Linked DNA regions of Nocardioides panacis. The protein of the gene in region 2 interacts with the protein of the main gene of each other region in a pairwise test. Links are inferred from orthologs where the notes say so. Each region holds a gene or a part of one and is shown on either strand. Other genes may lie near its edges.

Evidence for each region.
Region 1: the proteins of KRR39_RS18245 (region 2) and KRR39_RS08985 interact in binary tests that used the Escherichia coli proteins (3 or more experiments, as listed by UniProt). The link is inferred for Nocardioides panacis from one-to-one orthologs.

The regions. Positions count from the first base shown.
Region 1 is NZ_CP077062.1:1,851,325-1,860,097, forward strand. The notes cover bases 901-3,873. They hold KRR39_RS08985 (Nramp family divalent metal transporter), read right to left. Parts: upstream 2,876-3,873; coding sequence 1,925-2,875; downstream 901-1,924. Other genes in these bases: KRR39_RS08975 (hypothetical protein), read right to left, coding at 901-1,047; KRR39_RS08980 (hypothetical protein), read right to left, coding at 1,266-1,928; groL (chaperonin GroEL), read right to left, coding at 3,237-3,873. In the rest of the region: cardiolipin synthase ClsA, read right to left, coding at 1-386; KRR39_RS08970 (hypothetical protein), read right to left, coding at 535-696; more of KRR39_RS08975, read right to left, coding at 823-900; more of groL, read right to left, coding at 3,874-4,928; KRR39_RS08995 (NAD(P)-dependent alcohol dehydrogenase), read right to left, coding at 4,978-6,003; KRR39_RS09000 (iron-sulfur cluster assembly protein), read right to left, coding at 6,000-6,716; KRR39_RS09005 (amidohydrolase family protein), read right to left, coding at 6,713-7,573; propane 2-monooxygenase effector subunit MimD, read right to left, coding at 7,813-8,181; KRR39_RS09015 (ferritin family protein), read right to left, coding at 8,178-8,773. UniProt on the Escherichia coli protein: H(+)-stimulated, divalent metal cation uptake system. Involved in manganese and iron uptake. Can also transport cadmium, cobalt, zinc and to a lesser extent nickel and copper. Involved in response to reactive oxygen.
Region 2 is NZ_CP077062.1:3,731,627-3,740,308, forward strand. What follows is about bases 1,726-4,607. They hold KRR39_RS18245 (nucleotide exchange factor GrpE), read right to left. Parts: upstream 3,482-4,607; coding sequence 2,969-3,481; downstream 1,726-2,968. Other genes in these bases: KRR39_RS26590 (DnaJ domain-containing protein), read right to left, coding at 1,726-2,969. Outside these bases: ATP-dependent chaperone ClpB, read right to left, coding at 1-1,662; more of KRR39_RS26590, read right to left, coding at 1,653-1,725; KRR39_RS18255 (MEDS domain-containing protein), read right to left, coding at 5,494-6,360; KRR39_RS18260 (thioredoxin family protein), read left to right, coding at 6,494-7,027; KRR39_RS18265 (AraC family transcriptional regulator), read left to right, coding at 7,598-8,566; KRR39_RS18270 (response regulator transcription factor), read right to left, coding at 8,589-8,682. UniProt on the Escherichia coli protein: Participates actively in the response to hyperosmotic and heat shock by preventing the aggregation of stress-denatured proteins, in association with DnaK and GrpE. It is the nucleotide exchange factor for DnaK and may function as a thermosensor.

The DNA.
Region 1 (8,773 bases), 1.9 Mb from region 2 along the record:
GGCAGGGAGCTGTAGCCCCGGGTCCGCAGGAACGGCACCAGGCACCACAGGAAGGCGTCGCGCGCGGGCAGCAGCACCGCCAGCCACCAGGGGATGATGTCGCGCATCCCGAGACCGATCACGGTCGAGAGGATGTAGAGCCGGTCGGCGACCGGGTCGAGGATCGCGCCGAGCTTCGAGGTCTGGTGGAGCTTGCGGGCGAGGTAGCCGTCCAGCCAGTCGGTCAGGCCGGACACGAACAGCACGGCCAGCGCCCACGCGTCGGCCTCGGGCACCAGGACCAGCCAGAGGAACAGCGGGACGCCCGCGAGCCGGATGATCGAGATGATGTTGGGGATCGTGAGGACCCGGTGGCTGACTGCCACCTCGTCGTCCTGCTGCTCCACCAGGTATCCCTCGCTCGCCGAGCGCTGCCGCGTCGTGCCGGCGCGGACTCCCGCGTCGGCTGGTCGTTGAGTACCTTAGCCCGTCACCGGGCGCGGGCTGCGACGACTCGACCCGGGCCCGCCGACCTCGGCGGACGCGGCCGGAGGGTCAGTCCTGGTGGATCGAACGACCGCAGCGCGGGCAGTGCGCACGGGCGCACATGTCGAGCTGCTGGCCGCAGTGGCAGTCGGTGGTCCGGCTGCAGCGTGCGCGGGTGCTGGTCTTCGTCGAGCGGTTCTCGACAACGGTCATCTTCTCAGTGCGGTTCACGAGTCTCATCTCCCAGGGTTCTCGTCTACCTAGGAAACCGTCGGACCCGCCGAACATGACGCAGAAACTCCGGGTATGGCCCGAACGGACCATGACATTGGCCCGAAGGGACGACCGGGAGCCGGCTCAGAGCTTGTTGAGCTTGGCGAAGGGGCGCATCAGGCGCACCTGCAGGTTGTTGCCGAAGTCGACCACCACCGCCTGGTCGGTCTCCACCGAGACCACCCGGCCCATGCCGTACTTGTCGTGGGTGACGCGCTCGTCCAACTCGTACGTCGCGACGGTGACCGTCGCGGGCGGCTGGAAGGGGCTGCTGGCCAGGTGTCGCCGGGAACCGGCATGAGGCTTCATCACCTCCAGTATGCGTCCCCGAGGAGCATTTGGCGCCATGCGGCCCCGAATCGGTCCAGACCCGGCCCGGATCCGGCCGGCTCCCCCACCCGCCGACCCGGGGCGTCTGGCGACGATCCACCCGCCGACCCGGCGCGTCTGGCGACGTAGAAGCGCCAGAGTCGCCGGGTCGGCGGGGATGGGAACGCCAGAGTCGCCGGGTCGGCGGGTCGGCGGGCTCAGGCCTCCGGCGGGGCTTCGGCGGCGGGCGGGCGGGCGGCCCGCCACTGCGCGAGGCCGTCGAGGGTCGCGGCGTCCAGCGCGGCGACCTCGGTGAACACCTCGCCCTGGCGGCCGGCGATCCGACCGTCCACCACCTCGCTGAGCGCGAACGCGATCGTGCCGGCGCTGCGGACCGTGACCTCGTCGAGGGCCGGGCGGGACGCGGAGGTCAGCGCGATCCCCGCCGCCGACCCGTCCTCGGCGCGCGCCACGCTGACCGAGACCGACTCGCGGGGGTTCACCGACGGGCTGGCGTAGTGCTTGCGCAGCCGCATCAGCGCGCGGTGCCACTCCCGCACCTCCTTGTTGTCCGGGTGCGCGGTGACCACGTCCTCCTCGGTGAGCGGGATGCCCTCGCCGGCCGCGTCGAAGCACCGGGCGTACGACGTCAGCGCGACCGTCCAGAGCGCCTCGACGAGGAGGACCGCCTCGGGGAACCCGGCCGCCGCGCGCCCGAGCTCCGGGAGGAGCCCCTCGCAGCAGCGCAGCACCGTCTGCAGGTCCTCGAACCGCTCGGCCTCCGCCGCCAGTGCCCGCGCCGTCGGCGTCTCGAGCCGCCAGAGGTCCACGAAGTCCTCGCCGCCCGTGCCGGGCCCGGTCTGCTCCTTGGTATCGGTCATGTCGCCACCACTCTCCAGATCAGGTACACGTTGAGCGCGCTGATGGCCACGGTCACCAACCACATCGCGCAGGTGGTGGAGCGCCGGTTGACCAGCGCCCCCATCACGTCCCGCCGGCTCGTCACGATCGCCAGCGGGACGAGCGCGAAGGGGATCCCGAACGACAGCACGACCTGGGAGACCACCAGGCTCGCGGTCACCGGCAGTCCGGTCGCCAGGATCAGCAGCGCCGGCAGCATCGTCACCGCGCGGCGCAGGAACAGCGGGATGCGGCGCCGGATGAAGCCCTGCATCACGACCTGGCCGGCGTAGGTGCCGACGCTGGAGGAGGACAGGCCCGACGCGAGCAGCGCCACCGCGAACGCGAGGGCCGCTCCCCCGCCGACCATCTGCCCCAGCTCACGGTGCGCGCCGACGATGCCGTCGCGGTCCAGCAGGTCGGTGCCCGCGAACACCGACGCCGCGATGAACACCATCGTCAGGTTCACCAGGCCGGCGATGCTGAGCGCCACCACCACGTCGATCTTGTGGTAGCGCATCAGCCGCTGCCGGGAGGCGTCGTCGTGGCAGCGGTTGCGCGACTTGGTCAGCGCGGAGTGCAGGTAGATCACGTGCGGCATCACCGTCGCGCCCACGATGCCGGCGGCGAGCACCACCGACTCCTGGCCGGCGAACGACGGCACCAGGCCGCCGGCGATGCCGGCCGGGTCCGCACCGACCGTGAGCAGGTCGTAGCCGAGGCCGAGCACCACGATGGCCAGCAGTCCGACGATCGCCAGCTCGAAGGGCCGGTGCCCGCGCTGGGACAGCTCGAGGATGCCGAACGCGACGACCGCGGTGATCAGCCCGGCCGGGAACAGCGGGATCCCGAACAGCAGGTTCAGGCCGACGGCGGCGCCGACGAACTCGGCCACGTCGGTGGCCATGGTGACCAGCTCGGCCTGCACCCACAGCCCTCGCGAGACCGCGCGGGGGGAACCTTTCCCGGCAGATCTCGGGGAGGTCCCGCCCGCTGGCCACCCCGAGCTTGGCGGACTCGTACTGCACCAGCATCGCCACCAGGTTGGCCAGCACCACGACCCACACCAGGGCGTAGCCGAACTTCGCACCCGCCGAGAAGTTCGTCGCGAAGTTGCCGGGGTCGATGTAGGCGACGGCCGCCACGAACGCGGGACCCAGCAGCGCGACCAGCTTGCGCACCTGGCCGCGCCGGGTGGGCGGCGCGTCCCTGGCCCCGTCCCTGCCGATCTGCAGCGGCAGCGGCGGGGGACGGGTCCGGGCCCGTCCGGGGACGACCTGGTGCACGGCTCAGCCGACCGAGGGGCCCAGGCCGAGCGACTGCGGCGTGCTCGAGTCCGGTGAGGGCTGGTGCAGCCCTTCGTCCAGCTCGCCGAACTCGGTCATCAGCGCGCGGCTGCCGCCCCACGGGGTCTGCTCCTCGGCGATCAGGGTGTTGGTGGTGAGCAGCAGGCCGGCGACGGACGCACCGTTCTCCAGGGCCGAGCGGCACACCCGCAGCGGGTCGATGATGCCCATCTCGATCATGTCGCCGTAGCGGCCCTCGAGGGCGTCGAAGCCGTCGTCGACTCCCATCTCCGAGACCTTGGCGACCACCTCGTGGCCGGGGTACCCGGCGTTGGTGGCGATCAGGTACATCGGCTCGCTCAGCGCCCGGCGCACGATGTCGACGCCGATCGCGTAGTCGTCGTTGACCTGCAGGTCGTCGAGCACCGGGGCGGCGTGCACCAGTGCCGAGCCGCCGCCGGCGACGATGCCCTCGGCCATCGCGGCCCGGGTCGCGGACAGCGCGTCCTCGACCCGGTGCTGCAGCTCGGCGAGCTCAGCGTTCGTGGGTGCACCGACCCGGATCACGGCCACCTTGCCGGACAGCGAGCCGATCCGCTCGGTGAGCACGTCCTCGTCGATGCCGAAGGTGGCCCGGTCCATCTCCGAGCGCAGCTGCGCCAGCCGGAACTCGATCGCGTCCTGGGAGCCGGCACCGCCGATGATCGTGGTGCGGTCCGCGGTGACCCGGACCTGCCGGGCGCGGCCCATCTGCGCCAGGGTCATGTTCTCCAGGCTGAAGCCGGAGTGCTTGCTGAACACCTCGCCGCCGGTGATCGTGGCGATGTCCTCCAGCTTGCGCAGCCGGCGGTCGCCGAAGCCGGGCGCCTTGGTGGCCACGCAGCGGAAGACGCCGTTGACGTGGTTGTGCACCAGCATGCTCAGGGCCGAGCCGTCGACTGTCTCGGCGATGACGACCAGTGGCCGCGGCTCGCGCATCACCTTGTCCAGCAGCGGCATCAGCTGCTGGACCTTCGAGATCTTCTCGCTGCACAGCAGGATGTAGGGGTCGTCGAGCACCGCCTCCAGGCTGGCCGGGTGCGTGACGAGGTACGGCGAGAGGTAGCCGTTGTCGTACTCGAAGCCCTCGACGAAGTCCACGCTCATGCCGTTCACCGGGGACTCGGTCACCGTGACGATGCCGCGGTCGCCGACGGTGTGCAGCGCGTGCGCCAGCACCGCACCGACCACGTCGTCGTCGTTCGCGGAGATCGCGGCCACCCGCTTGTAGTCCTCCTCGCTGACCACCGGGTGCGCGACCTTGGCGAGCTGCTCGACCAGCCGGGAGACGGCGAGGTCGACGCCGCGCTTGACGAGCACCGGGTTGCCACCGCGGGCGATGGCGCTGATGCCTTCGCGGATGATCGCGTGGGCGATCACGGTCGCGGTCGTCGTACCGTCGCCGACGATGTCGTTGGTCTTGATCGCGGCTTCCTTGACCAGCTGGGCGCCCATGTTCTCGAACGGGTCGCCGAGGTGCACCTCGCGGGCGATCGTCACACCGTCGTTGGTCACCACCGGCGACCCCGTGATCCGTTCGAGCACCACGTTGCGCCCCTTCGGCCCGAGGGTCGACTTCACCGCCTCCGCCAGCTGTTCGACGCCCGAGAGCAGAAGCGCCCGTGCGTCCTCACCGAATCGAAGCTCCTTGGCCATGGGTTCCTCCTGCGGTCGTGATGCGGTTGAGAGGTGCGTCGGTGGGGAGTCAGGGAACGAGGATCGCCCGGCCCCGGACAAGGCCGGCGTCGAGGTCGCGCAAGGCGTCCTGGGCCTGGGCGAGCGGGTACGTCCGGGTGTGCAGGGTGACCTTCCCGGACTGGGCGAGCACCATCAGCTCGGCGAGCTCGTTGTAGGTGCCGACGATGTTCCCGACGATGTTGCGCTCGGTGGAGATGATGTCGAGCGTGGGGACGGTGAGGGTGCCGCCGTACCCGATCACGAAGTAGGAGCCACCGGGGCGGGTCATCGCGAAGCCCGCCTGCTCGGCGCCCTGCTCGGCGACGAAGTCGAGCACCACCTCGGCGCCCTCCCCGTCGGTCAGGTCCTTGACGGTGTCCACCGAGGACTCACCGGCCAGGACGGTCTCGTGCGCGCCCAGCTGCTCGGCCAGCTTGAGGGCGTCGGGGTTGGCGTCCACGACGACGACCCGCGTGGAGGTCAGCGCCAGCAGGCACTGGATCCCGATGTGGCCCAGGCCGCCGGCGCCGATCAACACGCAGGTCGTGCCGGGGTAGAGCAGCGGCACCGCCTTGCGGACCGCGTGGTAGGCGGTGATCCCGGCGTCGGCGAGGGCGGCGACGTCCTCGGGACGGGTGGTGGCGTCGAGCTTCACGCAGGCCCGGGCCGAGGTGAGGAGGTACTCCGCCATCCCGCCGTCGGTGTTCAGCCCGGGGAAGGTGCTCTGGCTGCAGTGCATGTCCTGCCCGGCGCGGCAGGCGCGGCACAGCCCGCAGGTGGGCGTCGGGTGCAGGATCACGGTGTCACCGACCGCGACGTTCGTGACGGCGGAGCCGACCTCGTGGACCCAGCCGGCGTTCTCGTGGCCGAGCGTGTAGGGCAGGCCGACGCCCATGGCGGCGGCCCACTGCCCCTCCATCACGTGCAGGTCGGTGCGGCACACGCCGGCTCCCCCGACCTTGATCACGACGTCCAACGGACCGGAGACGACCGGGTCCGGGACCTCCTCCACGACGGGCATCTGGTGGTACGCGTGCAGCCGGACAGCCTTCATAGCTCCTCCTCCGCGCCGCCACCGACGGACGCGAGACGTGAACCGGCGCCGTACCGCTCCTGCAGCAGGCCCCGGCAGATACTCGAGTTGGCACCCACGCTGACCCCGGTCACCCGGGCCTTGCGCAGGTGCAGCGGCAGTGCCTCGACCCCGACGGCCTCACCGGTCACCACGTCGACGAGCAGCGCCGACGTGTCGTCGGCGGGCAGCCCGAGGTCGCGGCGGCGGGACCGCAGCCGGTCCACCTCGCGCGAGAGCCCGACGTCGCCGAGGGTCATCACCGCGAGCTCCTCGGGCGTGCGGCCCGCGGCCACCAGCGGCCGGCAGACCAGGTCGGTGCCGGCGAGCACCGCCTTGCGGAGGAAGTCGCGGCGCAGCCCCTCGAGCTCGTCGACGGCCTCGCCGTCGAACGACGCCACGAAGCCGGCCCGGGCCGCCACGCCCCCGTTGATCGCGTCGGACGCGAAGTGGTCCTCGAGCACCACGGTGGTACGCCGGACGCCCTCGACACGGTTCACCGCGTCGAAGGCGTCCGCGACCATCAAGTACGCGAAGTTGGGGGCGCAGAAGTACGTCGGCAGCCGCAGCCGTACGTCGACCTCGTCGCCCGTGACGGTGCAGGAGGACACGAACCCCAGCACCGTCACGGACTCGTCGAGCTCCGGGTCCCGGACGGTCCCCAGGGCCTCCAGCACCTGACCCCGGTCGATCACACCACGGCTCCGACGTCGGAGACGCCGACCGCGGACTCCTGGGCGGCCGGCGTGCCCGCGCCGGCACCGAGCTGGAGCTCGGCCGGGACCTCGATGCCGTAGAGCTTCGCGGCGTTCAGACCGAGGATCTTCTTCTTGGTGTCGGTCGTGACCCGGGGGTAGTCGGAGAACTCGTCGCTGGGGTAGTCCCAGTCCACGAAGCCTTCGATCTGCCACTTCGGCTCCCAGATGCCGTAGTCGCTGCCGAAGGTCATCTTGTCCTCGCCGACCCAGAACAGCAGCTCCCCCATCACCTTGGCGAAGAACCGGGGACGCGCGTGCATCAGGCCGCCGATGACGACCGACAGACCGGCGTACACGTTCGGCTCCTGGGTCGCCATGAAGCAGAAGTCCTCGATGCGGGGCAGGCCCACGTGCTCCACGATGAAGTTGAGGTCGGGGAAGTCCGTGGCGGCGTGGTCCACGTCGGAGACGTCGAACGCGTCCTTGTCCAGGGGCCAGATCGTCGGGCCCTTGTGGATGTGGATGTTCTTGATCCCGAGCTCCTGGGACTTCTCCAGGAAGCGGTAGGCCTCGGGGTCCTTGAGCGTCCAGCCGCGGGAGCCCTCCCGCCACTCGGCGGTGTACAGCTTGACCCCCGTCGAGCCCCAGCGCTTGACGTTCTCCTCGAGCTCCCGCAGCCCGGCGTCACCCTCCCGCGGGTCCCACCGGGTGTTCACGACGAACTTGCCCGGGTGCTTCTCGGACAGGGCGCCGTTGCGCTCGGTGGTGTTGAAGCCCTCGGTGTACCACTCCTTGAGGTAGGTCGGCTGGAACACCGCCACGTCGACGTACCCGTCCTCGAAGACGTCCTTCATCAGGTCGTCCTCGGAGTACTTCTGGAAGTGCTCGATGGACCAGTGCGTCTCCGGGGGGCCCGAGTCCCTGGTAGGCGTGGAAGCACTCGATCCAGCCCTTGGCGTAGTTCTCGTGGCCGGCCACCCAGTTCTCCGGGCTCGCGTCCCAGTAGTGCATGTGGCTGTCGACGACGAAGTACTTCTCGCCGTTCTTCTCGTACATAGGTCCTCCTCGGGCGTACGTCGCTGGTGCGGTCGGCTCAGTGGGCGGTCAGGTCGAAGCCGATGTAGTCCGCGGCGTCCTCGGGGTTGGCGAACATGATCGTGCGGTCGTCGAGGTGGATCATCCGGCCGTAGTGGGTCGACATGTTCTCCTCGAACTCCGCCGAGTCGAAGTACCCCTCGTCCTCGCCGAGCGCCTCCGACAGCTCGTCGTAGACGAAGTCCATCCGGTTGACCGCGTCGACGCGGATCATCGAGGGCAGCGGGGTCACGGTCACCCCGTCCTTGGTGGCCATCACCTCCGCGACCACCGCCCCGACCTGGTTGTTCATCAACGTCACGCCGCACATGTTCGAGGGGGTGCTGTCGGACTTGAACGGGCTCTCGGCCGTCTTGAACGTGCTCACTGGGTCAGCTCCTTCGGGGTGGTGAGGGACAGCTCGTCGAGGATCCCGCTGAAGCGGGCCTTCGCGCGGTCGAGGGCGTCCTCGAAGCGCGGCGGCTTGGAGTCGGGCAGCGACCAGATCGGCTGGAGCTCGCGAGCGGCGGCGATGCAGCGCGGGGTCCAGGTGGACAGCCACTCGTCCATCAGCGCCGTGTTGTGCTCGGCGAACTCCTTGTCGGTCGCCAGCGGCTCGAACATCACCTTGGTGTAGCGGAGGTCGCGCTCCGCGTAGTCGTGCTCGCCGGCACCCATCACCGTCGGGGTCACGAAGTCACCGTTGCGCGGGGAGGCCTGCTGCACCAGCCCGCTGCGGAACAGCTCCCCGACGAGCGGCTCGAAGATGACGTTGGCGACGAAGACCGCCTCGGCCCAGTCGTCGATGGCGGTCATCTGCTCGGCCACCCGGCGCACGCCCTGCCACACCGGGTCGTTGTTCCAGGCGTCGAGGTGGGCGGCGCCGTCGAAGCCCTCGATCTCCTCGGTGAGGGTGAGGTTGTACAGCGCGAGGTCCTGGGCGAAGCGGATCCGGTGCATGCTGTTCACGGCGATGGCGT
Region 2 (8,682 bases):
GATGCCCGTCCAGCGGGCCACGATGGCGGCGATCTCGTCGGCGGTGACGACCTCGCGGAGCAGGCGCCGCCCGGACTGCTTCGCCTCGAGCCTCTCCTCGGCGGCCGTGAGCCGTCGGTCGAGGTCGGGCAGCTTGCCGTGGCGCAGGCTCGCGGCCTGGTTCAGGTCGTACTCCCGCTCGGCCCGTTCGCTCGCCAGGCGAACCTGCTCGATCTCCTGGCGCAGCGCCTGGACCTCGCGGAGCGCCTGGCGCTCCGCCTCCCACTGGGCCCGCACCGCGTCGGCCTCGGCCTTCAGGTCGGCCAGCTCCTTGCGCAGCTCCTCGAGGCGACGCCGGCTGGCCGGATCCGTCTCCTGGGCCACTGCGGCCTCCTCGATCTCCAGCCGGGTGACCCGGCGGGTCAGCTCGTCGAGCTCGGCGGGCATCGAGTCGATCTCGGTGCGCAGCATCGCGCACGCCTCGTCGACGAGGTCGATGGCCTTGTCGGGCAGGAACCGGTCGGAGATGTAGCGGTGGCTCAGGGTGACCGCGGCGACCAGCGCGCCGTCGTGGATCTTGACACCGTGGAAGACCTCGAAGCGCTCGCGCAGCCCCCGGAGGATCGACAGGGCGTCCTCGATGCCCGGCTCGTCGACCACGACCGGCTGGAACCTGCGCTCGAGGGCCGCGTCCTTCTCGATGTGGCTGCGGTACTCGTCGAGGGTCGTGGCCCCGATCATGTGCAGCTCGCCACGCGCCAGCATGGGCTTCAGCATCTGGCCCGCGTCCATCGCACCTTCGGACGCCCCGGCCCCGACCACGGTGTGCAGCTCGTCGACGAACAGCAGGATCTTCCCCTCGGCGGCCAGGACCTCGTTGAGGACGGCCTTGAGCCGTTCCTCGAACTCGCCGCGGTACTTCGCACCGGCGACGAGCGAGCCCATGTCCAGGGCGAAGACGGTCTTGTCGCGGAGTCCCTCGGGCACGTCACCGTTGTGGATCCGCTGCGCCAGGCCCTCGACGATGGCGGTCTTCCCCACTCCGGGCTCACCGATCAGCACCGGGTTGTTCTTGCTCTTGCGGGACAGGATCTGGATGGTGCGACGGATCTCCGAGTCCCGGCCGATCACCGGCTCCAGCCGGTCGGCGGCGGCGTCCGCGACGAGGTCGCGACCGTACTTCGCGAGGGCTTCGTAGGTCCCCTCGGGAGTGGCGGACGTGACCCGCTGCGCACCCCTGACCGATGTCAGGGTCTGCAGGAACGAGTCGTGGGTCACGTCGTGCCGGGCCAGGATCCGACCGGCTGCCGAGCCGGATCCCTCGTCGAGGAGGGCGACGACCAGGTGCTCGACGGAGACGTACTCGTCCTTGAGCCTGCGGGCCTCCTTGTCAGCGACCTCGAGGACGCGGTTCAGCCGCTGGGTGACGTACACCTTCCCGGGCTCGGCGCCGGACCCGGTGACGCGCGGGCGCTTCGTGAGCTCGGCCTCCAGGTCCTCGCGCAGCCGCTCCACGTCCGCACCCGCCCGGGCCAGGAGCGGCGGGACCAGGCCGTCGGTCTGCTCCAGCAGCGCCAGGAGCAGGTGCTCGCCGTCCACCTCTTGGTGGCCGAACCGGAGCGCCTTGGTCTGGGCGTCGTGCAGTGCCTCCTGCGACTTCTGCGTGAGTCGGTTCAGGTCCATCGAACTCCCCTCTCTGGGCGTGAGCGTCGTTGTGATCTCTCCAGGTCGGAGATCCGCTCGAGCAGGTGCATGACCAGGCCGAGCGACGAGTAACTGAGGTTCAGCCGCAGGTGCAGCCGTTGGATCGTGGCCATCTCCCGAACCTGGGCCGGGTCGAACCAGAGGTTGCCCTGGGCGTCCCGGGTGATGTCGAGAAGCCCGAGCGTGACCAGCCGACGGACCAGCTCCGGGTGCACCCCGGTGATCCGGGCGTAGCTGTCCAGGCTCAGGCGGTAGGGGCGGGCCAGCGGCCATCTCGTCCCGATCGATGACCCGGTCGGTGAGCCGGTGGTCGTCGCGGTCATCGTGCGCTCCTCGGGTCGAAGGTCGAGACCTTCGCGAGCCGCTCGAACAGCTCGCGTTCGTCCGCCGACGGCGACCTGGGCAGCTTGACCTGGGCCTCGGCGTACAGGTCCCCCGGCTTGCCCCGCTTGTTCGGCAGCCCGCGGCCCCTCAGCCGCAGCCGGCGATGGCTGGAGGTGCCGGCCGGGACGCCGACGGTGGCGGGGCCGCCGGGGGTGTCGATGTCCACCGACGCACCGAGCGCGGCCTCCCAGGGGGGCCAGGGGCAGCAGCACGTGCAGGTCTCGGCCCTCGAGCCGGTAGCGAGGATGAGGGGCGATGCGGACGACGAGGTACAGGTCGCCCGCCTCGCCCCCGCCGGACCCCTGACCGCCCTGGCCGCGCAACCGGATCCGCTGGCCGTCCACGACACCCGCGGGGACGTTCACGTCGATGGTGCGCGGACCGTCGGCACCACTCATCGACAGGGTCCGCCGGGTCCCGTTGTACGCCTCCTCGACGGTCACCTCCACTTCGCTCTCGTGGTCGGAGCCGGAGACCGGTCCCCATCCACCCCGGCCGCGGCCGCGGGCACCGAAGATGCCACCGAGCAGATCCTCCAGATCCACGTCCCCGACCGAGCCGGAGTACCGGAAGTCGCCCGAGGGACCGGCCCCGCCCCAGCCGCTCGACCGCCCGCCGCCGGCGTCGGCGCCTGCGTACGCGCGCGCCCGGCGGTAGGCCTCCGGGTCCACGTCGGGACCCACGCGCCGGAAGTCCTCGCCGAACGCGTCGTACCGCTTGCGCTGGTCGGGGTCGGAGAGCACGTCGTACGCCTCGGCGAGCTCCTTGAACTCTTCCTCGGCGCCGGGATCCTTGTTGACGTCGGGGTGCAGCGTGCGGGCGCGCTTGCGGTAGGCCCGTTGGATCTCCGACTGGTCGGCATCGCGGGAGACACCGAGGACCTCATAGGAGTCCCGGGCCATCACTCGCTCCTGGTCGCCACGACGACGGACGCCGGCCGGAGGATCTCGCCGTCCGGCCCGTAGCCGGGCCGGACGACGTGTGCGACCGTGCCGGGGACGAGGTCCTCGTCGGTGACGGTGCTGACGGCTTCGTGCCGGGCGGGGTCGAAGGCCTTGCCGGTCTCGTCGTCGCGCCGGGGGTAGCCCAGGTCGGCAAGGACCGTGAGTGCCTGCTGGTGCACGGCACGCACGCCCTCGACGATCTGGTCCGGGTTCGAGGCGGCGTGCTCGAGTGCACGCTCGAGATTGTCGAGGACCGGCAACCAGCGGACAGCCACCGATGCCCGCTCCTGCTCGCGGGCGCGGATCACGTCCTTGGCGCACCGCTTGCGGAGGTTCTCCAGCTCCGCGGCTGTGCGGCGCCACGAGTCCTCGAGCTCGGCGATCTTCCTCTCCGGCTCGGCGGCACCGTCGGCGACGGCAGCGTCGGCGGCGTCGGCGAGCTCGGTTTCGGGGTTCTCCTGTCCGGCCATGACGAGGACACTCAGTGCGTCGTGAACTCGGCGTCGATCACGTCGTCCGAATCGTCGCCCGGTCCGGTCTGGGCGGAGCCGGCCGACTCGCCGGTGGTGCCGGCGCCGGCCGGGCCCCGGGCGGACATGCTCAGCGCCTGGGCCATCTGGTGCAGCTCGCCCGTGAGGGACCGCAGGCGGTCGGTCGGCGCCTGCTCGTCGAGAGCCGCGCGCGCGTCGTTGATCAACATCTCAGCCCGGGCGCGGTCGTGCTCGGGGACCGCGTCCCCGGCCTGCTCGAGCTGGTGCTGCACCTGGTACGTCACGGAGTCGAGCTCGTTGCGGGCGTCGACGTGCTCACGGAGCTGGGCATCCTCGCTGCGGTGCGCCTCGGCGTCCGAGACCATGCGGTCGACCTCCTCCTGGGGCAGGGTCGAGGTCTCGCTGATGGTGACCTGCTGCTCGGCTCCGGTGTCCTTGTCCTTCGCGGAGACGTGCAGGATGCCGTTGGCGTCGATGTCGAAGGTGACCTCGACCTGGGGCTCCCCCCGTGGCGCGGGCCGGATGTTCTCCAGCCGGAACCGTGCGAGCGCCCGGTTGTCGCTGGCGCGCTCTCGCTCCCCCCTGGAGGACCACCACGTCCACCGCCTGCTGGTTGTCCTCGGCGGTGCTGAAGACCTCGGTGCGACGCGCCGGGATCGTGGTGTTGCGCTCGATGACCTTGGTCATCACTCCGCCCTGTGTCTCCAGCCCCAGGGAGAGTGGTGTGACGTCCAGGAGCAGGACGTCCTTCACGTCTCCCTTGATGATGGCAGCCTGGACGGCCGCCCCGAGTGCGACGACCTCGTCCGGGTTGACGGTCATGTTGGGTTCCTTGCCGCCGGTCATCCGGCGAACCAGGTTCTGCACGGCAGGCAGCCGCGTGGAGCCGCCGACGAGGATGACCTCGTCGATGTCGTCCGCGGTGACCTTCGCGTCCCCCAGGGCCTGGGTGACCGGACCCATGCAGCTCTCGACCAGGTCCGCAGTGAGCTGCTCGAACGTGGAGCGCATCAGGTTGACGTTGAGGTGCTTGGGGCCGGAAGCGTCCGCGGTCACGAACGGCAGGTTCACCGCGGTCTGGGTGACCGACGACAGCTCGACCTTGGCCTTCTCGGCCGCCTCGAACAGGCGCTGCAGGGCTTGCGCGTCCTGCCGTAGGTCGACGCCGTTCTCCTTCTTGAACTCGTCCGCGAGGTAGTCCACGACACGCCTGTCGAAGTCGTCCCCGCCCAGGTGGGTGTTGCCGGCCGTGGACCGCACCTCGACCACGCCCTCACCCACGGTCAGGACGCTGACGTCGAAGGTGCCGCCGCCGAGGTCGAAGACGAGGACGGTCTCGTTCTCGAGCTTGTCCATCCCGTACGCCAGGGCCGCCGCGGTGGGCTCGTTGATGATCCGGAGCACCTCCAGGCCGGCAATCTTGCCCGCGTCCTTGGTGGCCTGCCGCTGGGCGTCGTTGAAGTGCGCCGGCACGGTGATGACCGCCTCGGTGACTCGCTCGCCGAGCGCCTTGCCCGCGTCGTCCGCCAACTTGCGCAGGATCTGCGCGGAGATCTCCTCCGGCGCGTAGAGCTTTCCGTGGACCGAGAACCGGACTGCTCCGTCCGGTCCGGCCACGACATCGTAGGAGACCGTGTGGATCTCGCTCTCCACCTCGTCGTACTTGCGGCCGACGAAGCGCTTGGCCGAGTAGATCGTGCCCTTGGGGTTCAAGATCGCCTGTCGCCGGGCCATCTGGCCCACGAGTCGCTCACCGCTCTCGAGGAACGCGACGACGGAGGGTGTGGTCCGGTTCCCCTCGCCATTGGGGATGACCTGGGGTTGGCCACCTTCCATCGCCGCGATCACCGAGTTGGTCGTTCCTAGGTCGATTCCAACAGCTCTACCCATGACGCACTCCGTTCACTGGATGCCGGACCCGGCCATGCTTTCGACGTGCACGGCCGGGGGCATCCCGTGAACAGGTACAACTGCGGTCGCCGCTGGGGACGTCAGGCGGCCGGGGGGCCGTGCCGGAGTGCGAGGACCGTGAGCTCGACGCGCGAGTGGATACCGAGCTTCACGTACATGTGCTTGAGGTGCGCGTCCACGGTGTGGGGCGACACGATCAGCTGCTCGGCTATCGCGCGGTTCGTCATGCCGCTCGCCACGAGCTCGGCGACCCGGACCTCGGCGCCGGTGAGGGACAGCCACTGGTCACCCTCGCCCACGGGTCCGAGGTGGAGGTCGGCCAAGGGGTAGCTGACGACGGCGGGGGGCGTGGTCTTCGGGTAGTCGGTCGGCGCCAGGCAGTGAGGGTTGTGGAGCACGGTCCCGTCGAGGAGCACCTGGGAGTGGATCCTGAGCACGTTGACGAGCATCTCCACCCCGAACCGCTGCAGGTCGTACAGGCAGAGGAACAAGGCGGGCACCTCGGCGAGGACCTGGGTGACGGCGGACTCGTGGACGGACAGCTCCTCCGCGCCGGGCTCACGCGGTCCCCAGGACATCTCCCCGGCTGCCCGCAGCAGGGGGAGCTGGTCGCCGGTGGACGACGCCGGGTGGGTTTCGAGGAACGTAGTCATCTGCTCGACGGCGAGCTTCCCGGCCCGGAGGTAGGCGTGGGAGGCCGGGTAGACGCCGAGGTGCCCGGAACGGGGCGTGTCGCCGCGACCTGCCGCTCCGTACGTCTGCTGCCGCATGCTCCTCGGCTCGAGGCCGTCGATGAGGCAGACGCACTGGTCGCCGTGGCGCAGCCCCTCCTGCATGAACGGCACCAGCAGCCGGTCTCGCTGGTCCGGTCCCGAGTAGATCGCGCAAAGGTGCATTCCCGGACGGATCTCGCCCACCCCTGCAATCCCCATGCGAAGGTCGTTCACCAGGGCGTCTCCTATCGTGTGACCCCATTCCGCTCGATGCTACGCGCGAGCAAGGTCGCGTGCGTGGGCGAGCGCGCGGTGAGGGCCGTCGTCGGTCTGGACCTGTTCGACCGCGAACGGCAGCTTTGGCAACGTGGTCGATGATCGCGGCCGGCAGGAGGAGACGTGGCACGTGACGGGTGAGGCGCGCAGGGGGAGGGGGACCCGGGCGCGGATGCTCGCGTGCAGGCTGTGTGGTCACCGGAACCGAGTGCTGTCCGGAGCGCTCGACCTCCCCCGGTGTCGCGACTGTCACGGCCCGCTGCCCTGGCTCGTGGACGCCTCGGACGTCGACTTCGCCGGCGTCGCGGACGCCGCTGCGCTGCCGGTGCTGGTGGACTTGTGGGCGCCTGTCGGCCCCCACGGTCCCAGGGTGATCCCGGTGATGGAGCAGGTGGCCGGCGACCTGGCGGGCCAGGTGAAGGTGGTCAAGGTCAACGTCGAAGGCGCGCCCCGGCTGTCCCGCCGCTTCTCGGTGCAGGCATCTCCGACCCTTCTCGTCATGGAAGGGGGAAGGTTGGTCGCCTGCAAGTGTGGACCGGCCCCTGCCTACGAGATCCTCGGGTGGGTCGAGCAGGTTCTCCCCCGCGCGGTCGCGCAGCTGGCGGATCCCCGGAACAGGGGATGACACCTGCACCTCCGGTTCATTGACTGGAGGGCGTAGGAGCCGCTCAGTTGCCCAGGAAGAGCGGCACGGGGCCCGACCAGGCTGCCCACAGACCGGGACCGGACGAACTCAGGGAGGAAAGCCATGACCTTGGTGCGCTTCGAGCCGTTCCCAGAGTTGGACCGATGGACCGAACGGGCCCTGACCAGCCTGCCAGCCGCCGGCCACGTGCCGAGGAGGGCGATGAGGTGATCGTCGACGGGCTTCCTCACGGAGAGTTCTGTCGGCAGCTGTTCCTCGGGGAGAACCTGGACTCGATCCCCGTGGCGGAGGCCAGCAAGCCGCGCAAGGTCTCACTCCAAGAACGATCCGAAGCGGCACGAGCAGGCGCTGTCGACGCCGCCAAAGCCCAATAGACCAAAGCGATCGAGCCCGTCACGCCGAGTCTCCGGCTCCCGCTCGACGGTCTCCCAGCCCGAGGGGCACAGAGAAATGGTTGCTTCCGCACAGCAGGCGCGACAGCCGTCCGCCTTCAGCCACGTCACGAATCCACCAGACTCTGCCTCGCAGGTCCCGCTCTCCATCTCTGGGGTGAGCGAGCCGGCTCAGGCCGAAGCGATCGTCACTGACTTCTACCTGCCGCACCGACTCGAGGTGTCGCCGCGCCAGGGTGACTTGAACATGTCCTTGACCGCGGTCAGGCTCGACCAGCTCACCATCGGGCGGCTGGCGTACGGGCAGGAGATCGGGCTCGTGACGGACGAGGCCACGAACTTCCACGTAGACCTTCCTCTGGCCGGACACGCCGAGATGAGTGCGGGAGCGTCCGAACCTGTCATCGCGCAGTGGGGGAAGGCAGCGGTCTTCTCCCCTGGGGAGCCGGCTGGTCTGCACGGGAGTGCGGACTGCTCGCTGATGTGCCTCATGATTCCCCGGGGAAGCTTGGAGGCAACTCTCGAGGAGCTCCTGGGACGGTCGATCGGGCGAGCCCTGCGCTTCGACTTCGCCATGCACCTGCGGGGACCGGTAGGTCGTTCCTGGGTCGACACCCTGCAGCTGGTGCTACGCGAGCTCGATGACGGGCCGGGGCTCCTCACGAACCAGCGCGCCGGCCGGCACGTCCAGTCGCTCCTGCTGGACGGGTTGTTGCTCGGCCAGCCGAACAGCTACAGCGAGGAGCTGGCCGGCGGAACACGGCCGGGCTCGAGTGCGGCGATTGCTCGAGCCGTCGACCTCGTCAACGACAGGGCAGACGAACCCTGGTCGAGCACCTCGCTGGCTCGAGAGGTGCATGCCAGCGTCCGAGCACTTCAGGAGGGCTTCAAGCGGGACGTGGGCAGGCCACCCATGCGGTATCTGCGGGACGTGCGTCTGCGCCGCGTCCACGGCGACCTCCAAGGAGCGAGCTCCAAGAGCACGACCGTCGAGGCCGTCGCCATCCGTTGGGGCTTCTTGCACATGGGTCGGTTCGCCGCTGCCTACCGCGCCGCGTTCGGCGAGACTCCGTCGACGACGCTCGCTGGGGAGGGGACGAGCCGCCTCGTCCTCGGGGTCGCCTGAACGTCTGTGCTCGACGTGATCGTCACCATTCGCCAGGGTGCTGCAGCGCGAGGGCAGTGAGCTCGACGCGGGTGTGGATGTCCAGCTTGATGTAGATGTGCTTCAGGTGGGCATCG